One region of the Staphylococcus sp. EG-SA-2 genome, then DNA from elsewhere that is predicted to be linked to it. Evidence: predicted binding sites of a transcription regulator. Region 1 holds the regulator's gene; the other holds the start of a gene.
The links. The regulator NrdR, encoded in region 1, represses ribonucleotide reductase genes. The targets are predictions, from matches to a motif close to AACACNATATATNGTGTT.
Positions count from the first base shown of each region.

Region 2: a site for NrdR is predicted at 5,143-5,160, ahead of nrdI (class Ib ribonucleoside-diphosphate reductase assembly flavoprotein NrdI). Genes of this name have one in related genera too.

Region 1 is NZ_JACYHC010000577.1:300-11,204, reverse strand. Features, by position in the region: gene infC (translation initiation factor IF-3) at 1-204, opposite strand, end outside; ribosomal protein L20 leader region at 233-358, opposite strand; gene IDG60_RS10040 (amino acid permease) at 433-1,926, opposite strand; lysine riboswitch at 2,071-2,246, opposite strand; gene thrS (threonine--tRNA ligase) at 2,352-4,289, opposite strand; gene IDG60_RS10030 (hypothetical protein) at 4,487-4,609, opposite strand; gene dnaI (primosomal protein DnaI) at 4,702-5,622, opposite strand; gene IDG60_RS10020 (replicative helicase loading/DNA remodeling protein DnaB) at 5,622-7,022, opposite strand; gene nrdR (transcriptional regulator NrdR) at 7,023-7,493, opposite strand; gene gap (type I glyceraldehyde-3-phosphate dehydrogenase) at 7,704-8,729, opposite strand; gene coaE (dephospho-CoA kinase) at 8,899-9,522, opposite strand; gene mutM (bifunctional DNA-formamidopyrimidine glycosylase/DNA-(apurinic or apyrimidinic site) lyase) at 9,538-10,410, opposite strand; partial or broken gene IDG60_RS09995 (DNA polymerase) at 10,426-10,905, opposite strand, start outside.
Region 2 is NZ_JACYHC010001337.1:127-8,222, forward strand. Features, by position in the region: gene IDG60_RS21270 (diacylglycerol/lipid kinase family protein) at 135-1,052, opposite strand; gene IDG60_RS21275 (hypothetical protein) at 1,143-1,244, shown strand; gene IDG60_RS21280 (peptide MFS transporter) at 1,322-2,827, opposite strand; gene IDG60_RS23505 (hypothetical protein) at 2,893-3,138, opposite strand; gene queF (preQ(1) synthase) at 3,168-3,668, opposite strand; gene IDG60_RS21290 (DMT family transporter) at 3,688-4,554, opposite strand; gene nrdI (class Ib ribonucleoside-diphosphate reductase assembly flavoprotein NrdI) at 5,355-5,753, shown strand; gene nrdE (class 1b ribonucleoside-diphosphate reductase subunit alpha) at 5,716-7,821, shown strand; gene nrdF (class 1b ribonucleoside-diphosphate reductase subunit beta) at 7,939-8,096, shown strand, end outside.

The DNA.
Region 1 (10,905 bases):
TTTACCGTAATCCATAATTCTTGCAACTGGTGGTTTCGCATTCGGTGCAACGACCACTAAGTCTAAATCTACACGTTCAGCCATTTCTAAAGCTTCACGCTTTGATTTAACACCAATTTGTTCACCATCTTGACCGATTAAACGTAATTCTTTTGCACGAATTTTGTCATTGATTTGAGTTTGATCTTTTGCTATGGTTGACACCTCCAAAATTTTTACGAAATTTGCACCAAGCAAAAAGGAAGAGCAGGTATAAAATACCCGCTCTTCCTTATACACAGTTATGTGTAATGTGATTAACCTGCCAACTGCTTTATGCGTCGCTACAGGTGAGAAGCGGGTGCTTCTACTTGGTTCGTTTCGTATTCAACGTTGTTAATCATATCAACAATTCACATTTAAGTCAACACTATAACTGTAATTATTTTTATTTTAACCTTTTATTTCATCCATTGACACGTCTTGACGTAAATCTACTTGTTCTAATGGAATTTTTTTCGTTTTATATCGAAGCTTATGATAAATAAAGAATGCTAAAAATACTGGAATTCCCATATACGTAATTAAGAAGCGACTAAAATTAAAATCTCCTGTTTTAATAAAGTCAACATCTTGACCAATAATTACTACAATACATAAAAAGCCAGCAAATAATGGTCCGAATGGGAATAATTTAGCAGTATATTTTAATTTAGATTTGTCATAATTTTGTTTATCAAATGCTCTTCTAAATCGATAATGACTTACTGCTATACCTACCCAAGCAATAAAACCAGTTAAACCACTTGCTGCAACGATATATTCGTATGCACCTTTTGTAAGGCTTTGTAATACGAAAATAATCACTACAATGATTGCTGTAACGAGTAACGACATATATGGCACACCGTTTTTATTTGTTTTACCAAATGCTTCAAACGCTAATTTATCTTTACTCATTGAATATAGCATTCGGGTTGAAGCATACATACCTGAGTTACCTGCTGATAACACAGACGTTAAAATGACTGCATTCATAAATGATGCTGCAAACGCAAATCCAGCATTTTTAAACACTAATGTGAATGGAGACGTTGCTACATTATCACTACCACCCATTAATGCACTACTATCATAAGGAATTAACATACCGATAACAAAAATGGCTAAAATGTAAAATAATAAAATTCTCCAGAATACTTGTTTAATTGCTTTCGGCACAGCACGTTCAGGATTTTCTGATTCACCAGCCGTAATACCAATTAACTCAGTACCTTGGAATGAGAAACCAGCGATTAAGAATACACCTAGAATTGATAACAAACTTCCTCCTAAGTTGCCACCAAGAATAGGACCTTCACCTTTATTAAATATTTCAAATCCTACAACATGACCACCCATGATTCCTACAATCGTTAATAAACCAATTGCAATGAAAACAATAACTGTAATCACTTTTATCAATGCCAACCAGTATTCACTTTCACCATAGACGCGAACTGATAACGAATTCAGACTAAAAATTATAACTAAAAACAACGCACTCCATGCCCAAGCGGGTATGCCTTGCAATGGTGTCCAATATTGAATGACTTGTGCTGCAATCGTAATATCTGCTGCTACAGTTACTACCCAGTTAAACCAATAGTTCCAACCAAGCGCAAACCCTAAAGATGGATCAACAAATCTTGTAGCATATGTACTAAATGAACCTGATACTGGTAAATACGTAGCCATTTCACCAAGTGACGTCATTAAGAAAAATACCATTATTCCGATAATTGCGTATCCTATTAATGCACCCAAAGCACCTGCATCATGAATTGCTCCACCAGAAGTTACAAATAAACCTGTACCAATACAACCCCCAATCGCAATCATAGAAATATGACGATCTTTAAGTCCCCTTTTGACAACATTGTTACTTTCATTTTGAACTTTTGACATATAAGCTCCCTTTCCATGTTTTAGAGGCCAAGAAATAAATAACCTTTATTCACTTTCATACCCTTTTTTACAGAACATAGTGATATTAAAAGTAAAAAAGTGGCTACATACCTTTAAGATATGCAACCACTTTGGCAATTATCTATATAAGGTAGCACATCACATTCTGTGACAGTACAGTTCCTATTCGAAAACTGTCCCAATAGATATAATTTATGGTTTATATCTATTTCGGCATCTTTACCTTTCACTTGTTCAACTTATGTACCATAAATACTTCTGACAAGTTACTAATTAAACATGCAACCTCTAACTCAATTTAATATTTTAACTAACTTGTAATATACAGGATTCATCACGCATAATCAACCCTGTAAAACTTGATACGCAATAAAAGTTTTAAAGCATTTTATTGCGACAACTGTCTATCTATGTTTTTTCAAACGAATTTCATCAACTAGATTCCAGATAAATTCATCTTTTTCAACTGTTTCTTGGTCTTGCGATCCATATTGACGCACATTCACTTGATTATTTTCAACTTCCTTATCCCCAACTACGATTTGATAAGGTATTTTTTGCATTTGAGCTTCTCTGATTTTATAACCCATTTTTTCATTACGGTCATCAATACTTACACGAACACCTTGAGATTTCAATTCATCTTGCAATTGGCGCGCATAATCATAATGTAAATCAACGTTAACTGGAATGATTTGAACTTGTTTTGGCGCTAACCAAGTTGGGAATGCACCTTTAGTTTCTTCAGTTAAAAATGCTACAAATCGTTCCATTGTTGATACAACACCACGATGAATAACAACTGGACGATGATGTTCACCATCTTGACCAATATAAGTTAAATCAAAACGTTCTGGTAATAAGAAATCAAGTTGTGCTGTTGATAATGTCTCTTCTTTACCCATCGCTGTTTTAACTTGAACATCTAGTTTCGGACCATAGAATGCCGCTTCACCAATCGCTTCTTCGTACGATAAGCCAAGCTCATCCGCTGCCTCTTTAAGCATATTTTCAGCTTTATTCCACATGTCATCATCATCAAAGTACTTTTCTTTATCTTCAGGGTCTCTATAACTTAATCTAAAGCTATAATCCTCGAAACCAAAGTCTTTATACACATCAATAATCATGTTTACAACGCGTTTGAATTCTTCTTTAATTTGATCAGGTCGAACAAAGATATGTGAATCATTTAAAGTCATACCACGAACACGTTGTAATCCTGATACAGCACCACTTGCTTCATATCTATGCATCGTTCCTAGCTCAGCGATACGGATAGGTAATTCACGATATGAATGTGGTTTATTCGCATAAATCATCATATGATGTGGACAGTTCATTGGACGTAATACCATAGATTCAGTTTCATCTAACTGCATTGGTGGGAACATATCTTCTTGATAGTGATCCCAGTGACCAGATGTTTTGTATAAATCAACATTAGCAAGTACTGGTGTATAAACGTGGTCATAACCCATGCTCACCTCTTTATCAACAATGTAACGTTCAATTTCACGTCTAATTGTTGCACCGTTAGGTAACCATAATGGCAAACCAGCACCAACTAATTGGCTATTTGTGAATAATTCTAACTCTTTACCAATTTTACGATGATCACGTTCTTTACGCTCTTCTAACATTTGTAAATGTGCTTTTAATTCTTTTTTATCAAAGAAAGCAGTACCGTATATACGTTGTAACATTTTGTTGTTACTATCTCCACGCCAGTATGCACCTGCTGTAGATAATAGTTTAAACTCTTTAATTTTAGCTGTTGATGGAACGTGAACTCCACGACATAAATCAGTAAAATCACCTTGACTATATAATGTTACATTTTCATCTTCAGGAATCGCGTCGATTAATTCTAATTTGTATTCATCATTGCTGAATAACTCTTTCGCTTCATCTCGTGAAACCACTTTTCGTTCGATTTTCATATTTTCGTTAACGATTTGTTTCATTGTTTTTTCAATTTGTTCAAAGTCATCAGATGAGATGTTTTGGTCAATGTCGAAGTCATAGTAGAATCCACCTTCTATTACAGGACCTACACCAAATTTAACATTACCATATAACCTTTTAATCGCGTGTGCCATTAAATGTGCAGTAGAATGACGTAATACCTCTAACGCTTCTTCACTACCTGGTGTCACAATTTCAATTGATCCATCAGTTTCAAGCGGTTTAGTTAAATCTACAAGTTGCCCGTTAAATTTGCCGGCAACAGCTTTTTTACGTAATCCAGGACTAATTGATTGTGCTATATCTTCAGTAGTAGTACCTTTATCAAACGCCTTTTTATTACCATCTGGAAATTGAATATTAATTTGTTCCATGTTAAACCCTCCTATTTGCTTTATAAATACTTTTATCTGACCTCGTTAAAAAATTGAACAACAATCATCGTTTTAACATTAAACCTATTAACAATAAACAGGGAATATATGACACCAACAAACATTTATGTCTGAAAAAAACAAAAAATCCCGCCCCTATACAAGGGACGAGATCGTCGTGGTACCACCCTAGTTATTTAATACAATTTATGTATTAAATATCTCTGCTTAAGATAACGGTCTTGATCCGGGTATTCATTACAAATACCATAAATGAAGTAGTAATCATCTAATTTATTAACCATATTCTCATCAAACAATGGCTTTCTGTGTAATATTGATTAGATCATCTTGTCTTCAATCATTTAAACGATTTAGATTTGTATTCATTATACACCAATCATTTTAAAATTCAATTGTTTCTGAAATTTTCTCCTGATAAAAAGTATGGTGTTGACAAAGATTTGACACGTTCAATAATACGTGCTGCTTTAGTCTTCTCTTCACCATCACGAGTCATCGCTAAATGATGTTCCAATTCACTATAGTCAAAATTAGAACTAAAGAATGTTGGTAATTCATGAACCATTCGATAGTGTAGCAAAGGTCCAATTACCTCATCTCTCACCCATGGAGTCACTTCTTCAGCCCCAATATCATCAAGCATTAAAATGTTTGCTTCTCTTACGCGATGTAATTTCTTTTCAAAAGAACCATCTTTAAAGCCACCTTTTAATGTTCTAATAAATTCCGGTAAATAAATAATTGTCGAACGTACCTTCTTAGATTTGAGCTGATTCGCAATTGCACCTAGAATAAAAGATTTACCTGTCCCAAATGGACCATAAAGGTAAAGGCCTTTCACTTGTTCCCCATTAGTTATTGCTGTACAAATATCATCTGCTGCCATAGCTACATCAAGACGGTCTCGATGATTCATATAAATATCTTTCAATTTGGCATTTAAAGTATCTCGTTGCATATGATGAGATGTAATTAGCTCAGCTTCAAAGCGTTCTTCGTCGTACTTGATTTTACATGGGCATTGTAAATAGCGTATTTTAATTCGGTTATTATCAACATATAACTCAGGCACATGCCCCTTTACGAAATTTGGACAATCAGCAAATTTATGACCGTCATAATGTTTTTGTTGATCTTTATACTCTTGTAACACATTTAAGTCTTCATCAATCATAGCATTCGTTAATTCAGCTCGATGCGCTTCCAAAAATTGCTTAACATCTGGGTCATTGATTACTTCTTTTTTTATCTTTTCTATTCTTTTTTCAAAGTCCTGCGACGTGTTAATTATACTTTTAAATTGCTTCATTATCGACTGTCCTCCTCCCATTTTTTAGATAATTTATCTAGAAATGCTTGTCGATCTTGCTCTAATTGTTGATCATCTACGCTATTATCTTTAGCCGAATCTTCTTCACTAGGTTTATCTCTATTTTCTAACCATTTAGGTGTTTTTTCTTTTGAAATACGATTACGTTGCCCATAGTATGAACCACGCTTTTGGTAATTTCCGCTAGAACCCTCATTTTTAGGTTGATTAACTTTTTTAGCGTAATTATATGCTTCTTTAGCTGTCTTAATACCTTTTTTCTTCCAATTTGATGCTATTTCCAAAATATACGCTTTAGGAAGTTTCATATCTTCTTTTAACATGACAAATTGCAACAAAATATTAATGACGCCAAAAGACATTTTTTCACGTTCAATTAATTCTTCAACCATTGTCTTTTGCGATATAGTTGGTTCTGATTCAGACCAAGAAGCTAACATATCAATTGGACTCGTTTGTTCAAGTAACTCAAACCATTCATCACTTTGTGGCTTTGGATTCACTTCTGAAGATTTGCCCGTCGAAGATGATGTAGCAGGAGATTTCACCTGTAATTTAGGCATTTGATTTTCGTGTTCCATTAAATAATACGAGCGTGCTTGTTTACGCATTTCTTCAAAGGATAACTGTTGTCCACTTGTAATTGAATTTAAAATAACATGCTTCATGCCATCTGCTGTTAAACCATATAAAGTCGCGAGTTGTGTAATTAAACGCTTTGCATCTTTGGTAACAATGTCTTGACTAATAAAATGTTTACCTAACATTTGTCTCAACATTTCAAAGTCAAAAGATTCATTTGATAAATCGATACCTTGGTACGGTTCATTAATCGGAATATCACTTGTATCGATATCTATTTTTGTAGACGGCACTTTAAAAACATCAGTAAATTGTCTTGTTACCTGTTTAAATTCACTCAAATCAATTTGTTGATACTCAAAGTATTTCTTCAACTCATGAAATCGACGATGCTCGACTTCACTATATAAAAAGATTGACAACATTGGATCATTAAAAAATAAATGTGCTGAAGGCGGTTGAATTAATTGGTAAACAAATTGTGTTTCTTGTTCATCATGTTTGACAAACGCCTTTAACAATCCAATCGCTTCAAGTAAGTCCATTTGTTGTCTAAACTCTAGTAAATTAATTTTAAGTTCATTCATAAAAATATAATGAGAAAGAATCAATGTTTCATTATGACTGTCTTTAACGAATTGAGTCATAAAATGATATAAACCCACTGCTTGCGTTCCAATTAGCGGTGTATACAGTCGATTCAATACCTCTAAATGATTCGTATTTAAATCAAAGTGTTGCATAACTTTGAATTGATCCTTTGGTCTTAAGCCGAATTCGAAGGCTTGTCGTCCCATTTAAGCATCACTCCGTTTGTTTTCGCTTAAAATCCCTTGCATCGATGCTAACAATTGATCAACATCTTTAAATTCTTTATAGACTGATGCAAATCTAACATATGAAACTTGATCAACATGCATTAACAAGTTCATAACGTGTTCACCTATATCTCGTGAAGACACTTCCGTATGACCTTCATCTCGTAATTGCCATTCAACCTTGTTTGTTATGTCTTCAAGTTGTTGATATCTAACTGGTCGTTTCTCACAAGAACGCACAAGTCCATTAAGTATTTTTTCTCTTGAAAACTGCTCTCTTGTGCCATCTTTTTTCACAACTATAAGCTGACTAACTTCGATATGTTCAAATGTAGTGAAACGTGTTCCACAATTTTCACATTCTCTTCGTCTTCGAATGGCATTTAATTCATCGGCATGCCTTGAATCTACAACTTTAGATTGTGTAGAATTACATTTCGGGCATTTCATTACATCACCCTCTTTATTTTGATTATGCCTAATTATACTATAAATCTAGAGATGAAAAAAGAATCCCTCAATTTAATTCATTTAACCAAATAATGAAACAATAAAAAACATTATATCGTTACTTATTAAGTAATTTGCATGACAATATTATTGTATTAAAAAATAAAAAACCTAACTCCGAAGTCAGAGTTAGGCTATAAATTAATTGTATTAACTTGCACTTACAGTTTCTTTTGATGTCAAAAGTGCTCCAATTTGCTCAGCAACATCTACAACTCTATTTGAATAACCCCATTCATTATCATACCAAGCAATAACTTTTACTTTATTCCCTGACATGACCATTGTTGATTTTGCATCAATAATAGCTGAATTTGGATTAGTATTAAAATCAACAGACACTAGTGGTTGATGTTCGACTTCTATGATACCTTCTAAACCTGCATTTTCAAAAGCTTGGTTTACTTCTTCTGCAGTTACTTCTTTTTCTAAATCAACAACTAAATCAACGAGCGATACATTCTTTGTTGGTACACGTAATGCCATGCCGTGTAATTTACCTTCTAATTCTGGTAATACTTCTTTTAAAGCTTTCGCCGCACCAGTAGAAGTAGGAATAATGCTTTCATTACATGAACGTGCACGTCTTAAATCTTTATGTGGATTATCAATATTTTTTTGGTCATTTGTAATAGCGTGAACAGTAGTCATTAAACCATTAACTATTCCAAACTGATTATTTAAAACTTTTGCAACTGGACCAATGCAATTAGTAGTACATGAAGCATTACTAAAAATGTCAAATGCTTCTATATCTAATTGGTTATCATTTACGCCTTTAACTACCATTTGAACATGTCCACCTTTTGAAGGACCAGTTAACAATACTTTTTTGGCACCTGCTTTAATATGTGCGATGGCTTTATCACCATGATTAAATTTACCAGTTGCATCTATAGCAATATCGATATCTAATTCTTTCCATGGCAAGTTTTCAGGATTGCGATCAGCAACCAATTTAATTTTATGATCACCAACTTGCAATCCATTTTCAATCGGTTCAACTTTTAGATTATATTTTCCATGTGTTGTATCGTAATTGATTAAATGTGCAATTGTTTCGGGTGGATAACTAGCATTTATCGCTACTACATTTAAATTTTTATTTTGTAATGCAATACGTAATACCATTCTTCCAATTCTACCCATACCATTAATTGCAATATTCGTTGACATTAAAAGCACCCCTTGATTTTTATGTGTTATACTTTATGGAATTAGTATAGCATATTATATGAATTTTGAAAGCGTTTTCCGTTGATTTATTTATCTTTTTTATAAAAAATAGTCATTACTTACATACATCAACGCGTACGTAAAGTAATGACTTATTTATAGTGTAATATTAATCTTCTTCTCCGTAATTCGGCTTTTCAATATAACCTTCTTCTTCTAACAATCTCTCAAGGTTTTGTTTTAATTCAAGTTTATCCCCTAAATTATCGATAACATGATCGGCCATTCGGCTTTTTTTATCAATAGAAATTTGGCTATAGACACGTGCTTTCGCATCTTCTAATGACAGATTATTACGTTGCATTAAACGATCCATTTGTATACTTTCAGAAGTGTATACAACCCACACTTCGTCTACTGTATTTTCCAATTCATTTTCAAATAATAATGGAATATCCATGATTACATTATATCCTTGTTTTAAATATTCTTGCTTTTCTTCTTCCATAATATCTCGCACGATAGGATGTATGATAGCATTTAATTCTAAGCGTTTTTCTGGATGGTTAAACACTAAATCACCCATATAACGACGATTCATCTCACCATTTTCATCAATTGCTTCATCACCAAAGACTTCTCGTACTTGAGCTAAACCTTTACTCCCCTTTTTAACAGCTTCCCTGGCTGCTTTATCAGCATCTACTACTTTAAAACCGAATACGGATAAGAGTTCTGATACTGTTGATTTTCCTGAGGCGATTCCACCTGTTAGACCAATAACTTTCGGCATAATTTCACTCTTTCTTTATTTTTGACATACTGGACAATAATGACTATTTCTTGTCGCGATGATTTTTGTTTCAATTTGACTTCCACACACTTTGCATACCGGCTGCTTATATACATTAAGATGCAATTGCATCTCACCAGTTTTTCCATCAGCATGACGATAATCTGAAATACTTGTACCGCCATGCTTAATACCTTCTTCTAGTACTTCTCTAACATAATAAAAAACCATTTCTTGTTGTTGGTGTGTTAAGTCTTTTACTTTTTTATCTGGTAAAACACCTGCACGAAACAACGCTTCACATGCGTAAATATTTCCGCAACCTGCGATTACTTTATGATCCAAAATCACTTGTTTGATTGGTTTATTCTTATTAGACTGTTGATGAATTCGATTTAAATAATACGTCAATGCTTCATTTGTAAAAGGTTCAGGCGCTATTTCTAAAAATGAAGGATAAGATGCTACAGACGCAACATTTCTAATTTCTCCAAAACGACGTATATCTGAATAAATTAACTTTTTGTCATTTGACAACTCAAAAATAACATGCCAATGCTTACGATAATTAGGTATCATAATATCTTCAAGTTCATCTACAATGAAAAAACCGCCCGCCATACCTAAATGACTAATTAATGTACGTTGTTCTCGTTTATTATCTAGCTGAAAAACGATATATTTACTTCTTCGTTCTACATTTGTAATGGTATAGCCTTCCGATAAAGTTTTAAAAGTATCTAATTCAATTCCTTTTATAATTGTTTCCTTGCCTTGAGCTTTACCTTCGATTACTTTATCCGAAAATATAACGTGTTCAATTTTTTGATTTATAACGTAGGGTTCAATTCCTCTTTTTACATGTTCTACTTCTGGTAATTCGGGCATACCATTAACCTCACTTTATTTTGCATCATACCAAGTTGCACCATAACTTGAGTCTACTTTTAATGGAACATCTAATTGCAATGCATTTTCCATTATCTCTTCTACAAATTCACTAAATGAATCTACTTCTGACTTAGGTACTTCAAAAATTAATTCATCGTGTACTTGTAATAATAGTTTAGCTTGATATGTTGTCTCTTTCATTTTTTGTGCAAATTTAACCATTGCCAGTTTAATGATATCTGCAGCACTGCCTTGTATTGGCGTATTCATAGCAGTACGTTCAGCAAAGCCGCGTAAATTAAAGTTACGACTCGTAATATCAGGAATATAGCGTCGACGATGTAGCAATGTTTCCACGTAACCTAAAGCTTTGGCATCTTTTACAATATCAGACATATATTGTTTCACACCTGGGAAACTAGCTAAATAATCATCAATGAATGCTTTTGCTTTTTTACGAGTAATACCTAAACTTTGACTTAAACCATAATC
Region 2 (8,096 bases), on a different contig from region 1:
TGCGCCAAAATTATATGTCTGTTTTTGAAACAGGGTAATAGCTTAAAGCTAATAAAAACGAATATAAGGTGCGTTGAATCTTATGATTACACTCCAAACCTAATATAATATCGGGTCAAGATCATTCCGGATGCTTACAAATCATTGACAGTAAGTAACTGAATAGCATTTGGTATAACCTCAATATCAATAGGTGTTTCTAATGAAATTTCGCCATCAATATCAACTTTCATTGCTGGATCTGTTGTAAGTGAAATCTTTTTACCAGGTATATGCTCAATACCTTGAGTAATTTCATTCCAATTCATGCTATCACGCTTTTTAAAAATATCATTTAAAATACTGAAACTTTGTTCATTAAAAATGAAAGTGTTCAGTTCACCATCTTGAGGAGACAAATCAGTCAATGGTATACGACTACCACCAATGAATGGACCATTTGCTGTTAGTATCATGGTCGTTTCGCCAGAATATGTCTTATCATCTATTGATAATTGATAATTAAATTGTGTTGGATTTAGCAGTGTTTTGACAGTTGATCCAATATAACTCAATTTACCAAATATATCTTTTGAACCATCTTGTACGTTTTCAGCGTTTTGAACAATGAGACCTAAGCCAACAAAGTTGAGTGCATATTGATTATTTATTTTAATTACATCGTATGTACCAACTTGTGCAGAAATCATTTGTTCACTAGCTTGTTTATGATTAGGTGCTATATTTAGCGTTTTTGTAAAATCATTAAAAGTACCGCCTGGTAAAATGCCAATAGGGAGTTGAAGGTCATGTGACATAACACCATTTATAAGTTCGTTAACCGTGCCATCACCGCCAAGAATAAATAATATATCTACATCTTTTGCATAGTTTTTAGTTTTGATTTCTTGGCAATATTTAATAATGTCACCTTCGTTTTCACTCAATTGAATAGAAAGATGCTTACAAATTGAACTTAATGCTGTTGTAACTTCCCCAATACCTTGATTAATATTTTTTAATCCACTGTGTTCATGGTAAAAGAGGACACCATGTGTATATTTATTTTCCATAGTTTAGCCTACTTTCTAAAAATTGGTTCATTAAATATATATACCCACTTTTAATTGTTAATACCAAAAATATGTTTTTAAATAGAGAAAATGGTAATAACTGACATTGATGTCTATAGAGTGGGACGAGAAAATATAGTTATAGCTGTCTATAACGAGCATATTAAGCTTTTATTTATACTGATATCTTGAATTTAATTAATAGAAACCTATAAAAAAACAGTAAGCCATTTAAATGACTTACTGTTTTTTGAATTAGGCCAACAATATTAACGTATACCTTTCATCGCTTTGATGATTAAAGGTGAGAATGCTAATACAATTGTTGTAACAATAATTGCAACAACACCTAGGAAAATAAAGTAATTTGTTTGACCTAGTGGTTCTATTAACTTAACTAAAGTACCATTGATTGCTTGTGCAGAAGCGTTAGTTAAGTACCAAATACTCATCATTTGGGCATTAAATGCTTTAGGTGCTAACTTAACAGCAGCACTATTACCCGTTGGTGATAAGCATAGCTCACCGATAACACAAATAATGTACGATAAAATAACCCAGTTAACTGAGAAGTTTGATGAACCTGATGCATAACCTACAATACCAATTAGTATGTATGACGCACCTGCTAAGAACGTACCAATTGCAAATTTTACTGGCAGGCTAGGTTGTTTAGTTCCAAGCTTTTGCCATAAAAGTGAAATAATTGGAGCTAATAATAAAATAAATAATGGGTTAATTGATTGGAAGATCGCTTCACCAAAGTTTGTTTTCCAACCAAATAAGTTTAATTTCATATCTGAATGTTCAATTCCATATATGTTTAATACATTAGACCCTTGTTCTTGAATAGCCCAGAACACCATTCCAAGAATAAATAATGGAATAAATGCTTTAACACGAGAACGTTCAGTATCAGTGACATCTTTACTTCTAATAATTAAAGTGAAGTAAATGATTGGTAATGCAATACCTAATACTAAAACAGTATTACTAACTAAGTTAAATGATAATGAGTTAGTTAATGCACCAATAACGATAATTAATACAATTGCTAAGACAACACTTCCGATAATAAGACCATACTTTTTCTTTTCAGCTGGTGTCAATGGGTTAGTAGGTTTCATACCAACGCTACCTAAGTTTTTGCGGTTGAAAAGTACATACCATACTAAACCTAATGCCATACCAACTGCTGCAATCAAGAATCCGCCGTGGAAGTTTTTAACATTAACAAAGTGTTGCAAAATAATAGGTGATAATAATGCACCCATATTAACTGACATATAGAAAATAACAAAACCTGCATCCATACGTCTATCATTTTCAGGATATAAACGGCCAACGATATTTGAAATGTTTGGCTTCATTAAACCTGAACCAATAATGATGAAGAACATTGATGTGAATAAGCCGATTAATGCAAATGGTAAGCTTAAACAAATATGTCCGATAATAATAAAGACTGCACCTAATAAAGTAGCGCCTCTAGTGCCTGTAATTCTGTCAGCAATCCATCCGCCTGGTATTGATGTCATATAGATTAATGAACCATAAACTGACATAATTGACATAGCTGTTGTTTTATCAATTCCAAGGCCATTATCTGTTACGGCAAAGTACATGTAGAAAATGAGTAGGGCACGCATGCCATAATAACTAAACCTTTCCCAGAACTCTACAAAGAAGAGTACGCCTAGTCCTCGAGGATGCCCGAAAAATCCTGTTTGAGGTATGTCTTGAATTTGATTTCCATGGGAGTTTTGTTGTGTCATGTATACATCCCATCCTTTCTTCCCCTAATACAATAGTTTAAGTAAATTTGATTGTGCCTTATCAACTAAATATTCCAACAAATCACAAAAAAATAAAAATATTGAGAATATTCTGTTATTAAGCGCGCACAATTAATTAGAGATAATATAAAAATATACTTATTGACGTTAAAGTGCAATAGGTTTCTATAAAAATGTTGTTTAATTCGTGTACTAATATTCTTTTGGTGTACTTTGGTATAAAATGTTATTTTAATGTAACCTATTATGTATGCTAAATGAAAAACACACCAATAAGTTAGGAAAATCAACTTATTGGTGTGTTTATTAAATGATACATTTAACGATTATCTATTTTTTCGGGATATAAATCATGATTCATCAAACGATGCTCAGCCATTTTTTCATATTTAGAATTTGGACGTCCATAGTTTGTATAAGGATCAATAGAAATTCCACCACGTGGTGTGAACTTGCCCCAGACTTCAATATAATGTGGGTCCATAAGCTCTATCAAATCATTCATAATAATATTCATACAATCTTCGTGAAAATCACCGTGATTTCTGAAACTAAATAAGTATAATTTCAAAGATTTTGATTCAACCATTTTAACATTTGGAATATATGAAATATAGATAGTTGCAAAATCTGGTTGCCCAGTAATTGGACATAATGATGTAAATTCTGGACAGTTGAATTTTACGAAATAGTCACGACCTTGATGCTTATTATCAAACGATTCTAATACATCAGGACGATAGTCAAAATTGTAAGTATTGTCTTGATTTCCTAATAAAGTTATATCTTGTAATTCATCTTGTTGACGGCCATGTGCCATATAAAGCGCTCCTTTAAATTTATTTTTTTATTATTTTGGCGTCTCGGCGTGCTTTTTCAAACATGTAATAACTTGCACCGATAATAACGACGTAACCTAATGTTGCATAGAAATCTGGAGATTCTCCGAATAGAACAAATCCAAGTATTGCTGTGAAAATTATAGATGCATACGTAAAAATAGAAATATCTTTTGCTGCTGCAAAACTATATGCTAAAGTAACACCAATTTGACCCACAGCGGCAGCTAAGCCAGCCCCTAATAGATAAAGTATTTGCATCTGACTCATTGGTTCATAAGTATATGCAGTGAAAGGTATTAAAACGATGACAGAAAATAAGGAGAAGTAAAATACTATAGTATATGGTGCTTCTCTTGAACTAAGTGCTCGAACACATGTATATGCTGATGCTGCAAAAATACCTGAGAATAAGCCAGCTAATGATGGAATCATAGATGATGAAAATTCAGGTTTCACTATTAAAAGCATACCTAAAATAGCAATTATCATTGCTGTAATTTGATACTTCCTTACCTTTTCATGTAAGAAAACAATGCTTAATAAAATCGTCCAGAAAGGATTGAGTTTCATTAATGAATCGGCATCACTAAGTACCATATGATCAATGGCATAAATATTTAACAATACACCAATAAGTCCAAGTGTTGATCGTGTTATTAATAAGGGTTGACTTGAAAGTCTGCCAAACATTGGCTGATGGTATTTATATAAAAAAAATAATGGAATAAACATTGCTACTAAGTTTCGTGCTAATGATTTTTGAAAAACAGGAAGGTCACCTGCAAGTCTGAAAAACACTGACATAAAACTGAAACCAATAGCCGAAATTAAAATGGCAATGATACCTTTTACTTTAGGATTCAATTTTATCGCCTCTTTTATATAAAATTAACGTATTTATATTAGCATAAAACAACATGTTGTGCATAAATAGTTGAAATTTACTATAAAAAGACTATAATAGACTGTACCGAACAAACGTTCTGTGTTTATTTGTCGGAATAATAGGGCATTACACTTTTATGAATGTTTGTGTTATTACATAAAACAAATATCAATTCAGTATCAAGCTAATAAGCTTTTTCTTGATTTCTGTTGATACAATTGAGATTGACACAGATTCAAAAAAATCAAGTGATATCTACTAAAAAATTTTTTTAAATTTGTTCAAGTTTTTCTAATTTAGTATTGGTGCCTAGTTGGAACGTTTTACGAACATTCGATTAGAAAATGGCACTTTAAATCATAGTGTGTCTTATGTATAATGAAACACATAATATAGTGTTGGTGAAACGAAAAAGACACAATATCTTGTGTTTTGTATGCAAATGCTTTATTTATGAAGAAATTACATTTAAAAGTAATTTAACACAGAAATTTAATAGTTATTATCAATTAATAGTCATATTTTTAGAAAATGTACTGAGCAAATGGAAGATATCCAATGATGTAAATACTACATATAGTGATTTTTATACATTCAACCCATATAAGCTACTATTTTCTCAAATATAAATCTATGCAATTGGTTTACATTTGAGAAAATAAGTAGCTTCATTATAGTTAATACAATGCTGAGATAACCATAGTAACCATGTTGTTAAAGCATTTTTTAATTGGAATGACTACTTTATTTAAAAGGGTTGAAGAAAGAAGGTGATCCAATGAAAATAATATATTTTTCATTTACTGGAAATGTCCGTCGTTTTATTAAGAGAACAGAACTTGAAAATACGCTTGAGATTACAGCAGAAAATTGTATGGAACCAGTTCATGAACCGTTTATTATCGTTACTGGCACTATTGGATTTGGAGAAGTACCAGAACCCGTTCAATCTTTTTTAGAAGTTAATCATCAATACATCAGAGGTGTGGCAGCTAGCGGTAATCGAAATTGGGGACTAAATTTCGCAAAAGCGGGTCGCACGATATCAGAAGAGTATAATGTCCCTTTATTAATGAAGTTTGAGTTACATGGAAAAAACAAAGACGTTATTGAATTTAAGAACAAGGTGGGTAATTTTAATGAAAACCATGGAAGAGAAAAAGTACAATCATATTGAATTAAATAATGAGGTCACTAAACGAAGAGAAGATGGATTCTTTAGTTTAGAAAAAGACCAAGAAGCTTTAGTAGCTTATTTAGAAGAAGTAAAAGACAAAACAATCTTCTTCGATACTGAAATCGAGCGTTTACGTTATTTAGTAGACAACGATTTTTATTTCAATGTGTTTGATATTTATAGTGAAGCGGATCTAATTGAAATCACTGATTATGCAAAATCAATCTCGTTTAATTTTGCAAGTTATATGTCAGCTAGTAAATTTTTCAAAGATTACGCTTTGAAAACAAATGATAAAAGTCAATACTTAGAAGACTATAATCAACACGTTGCCATTGTTGCTTTATACCTAGCAAATGGTAATAAAGCACAAGCTAAACAATTTATTTCTGCTATGGTTGAACAAAGATATCAACCAGCGACACCAACATTTTTAAACGCAGGCCGTGCGCGTCGTGGTGAGCTAGTGTCATGTTTCTTATTAGAAGTGGATGACAGCTTAAATTCAATTAACTTTATTGATTCAACTGCAAAACAATTAAGTAAAATTGGGGGCGGCGTTGCAATTAACTTATCTAAATTGCGTGCACGTGGTGAAGCAATTAAAGGAATTAAAGGCGTAGCGAAAGGCGTTTTACCTATTGCTAAGTCACTTGAAGGTGGCTTTAGCTATGCAGATCAACTTGGTCAACGCCCTGGTGCTGGTGCTGTGTACTTAAATATCTTCCATTATGATGTAGAAGAATTTTTAGATACTAAAAAAGTAAATGCGGATGAAGATTTACGTTTATCTACAATATCAACTGGTTTAATTGTTCCATCTAAATTCTTCGATTTAGCTAAAGAAGGTAAGGACTTTTATATGTTTGCACCTCATACAGTTAAAGAAGAATATGGTGTGACATTAGACGATATCGATTTAGAAAAATATTATGATGACATGGTTGCAAACCCAAATGTTGAGAAAAAGAAAAAGAATGCGCGTGAAATGTTGAATTTAATTGCGCAAACACAATTACAATCAGGTTATCCATATTTAATGTTTAAAGATAATGCTAACAGAGTGCATCCGAATTCAAACATTGGACAAATTAAAATGAGTAACTTATGTACGGAAATTTTCCAACTACAAGAAACTTCAATTATTAATGACTATGGTATTGAAGACGAAATTAAACGTGATATTTCTTGTAACTTGGGCTCATTAAATATTGTTAATGTAATGGAAAGCGGAAAATTCAGAGATTCAGTTCACTCTGGTATGGACGCATTAACTGTTGTGAGTGATGTAGCAAATATTCAAAATGCACCAGGAGTTAGAAAAGCTAACAGTGAATTACATTCAGTTGGTCTTGGTGTCATGAATTTACACGGTTACCTAGCAAAAAATAAAATTGGTTATGAGTCAGAAGAAGCAAAAGATTTTGCAAATATCTTCTTTATGATGATGAATTTCTACTCAATCGAACGTTCAATGGAAATCGCTAAAGAGCGTGGTATCAAATATCAAGACTTTGAAAAGTCTGATTATGCTAATGGCAAATATTTCGAGTTCTATACAACTCAAGAATTTGAACCTCAATTCGAAAAAGTACGTGAATTATTCGATGGTATGGCTATTCCTACTTCTGAGGATTGGAAGAAACTACAACAAGATGTTGAACAATATGGTTTATATCATGCATATAGATTAGCAATTGCTCCAACACAAAGTATTTCTTATGTTCAAAATGCAACAAGTTCTGTAATGCCAATCGTTGACCAAATTGAACGTCGTACTTATGGTAATGCGGAAACATTTTACCCTATGCCATTCTTATCACCACAAACAATGTGGTACTACAAATCAGCATTCAATACTGATCAGATGAAATTAATCGATTTAATTGCGACAATTCAAACGCATATTGACCAAGGTATCTCAACGATCCTTTATGTTAATTCTGAAATTTCTACACGTGAGTTAGCAAGATTATATGTATATGCGCACTATAAAGGATTAAAATCACTTTACTATACTAGAAATAAATTATTAAGTGTAGAAGAATGTACAAGTTGTTCTATCTAACAATTAAATGTTGAAAATGACAAACAGCTAATCATCTGGTCTGAATTAGCAGATGATTAGACTGCTATGTCTGTATTTGTCAATTATTGAGTAACATTACAGGAGGAAATTATATTCATGATAGCTGTTAATTGGAACACACAAGAAGATATGACGAATATGTTTTGGAGACAAAATATATCTCAAATGTGGGTTGAAACAGAATTTAAAGTATCAAAAGACATTGCAAGTTGGAAGACTTTATCTGAAGCTGAACAAGACACATTTAAAAAAGC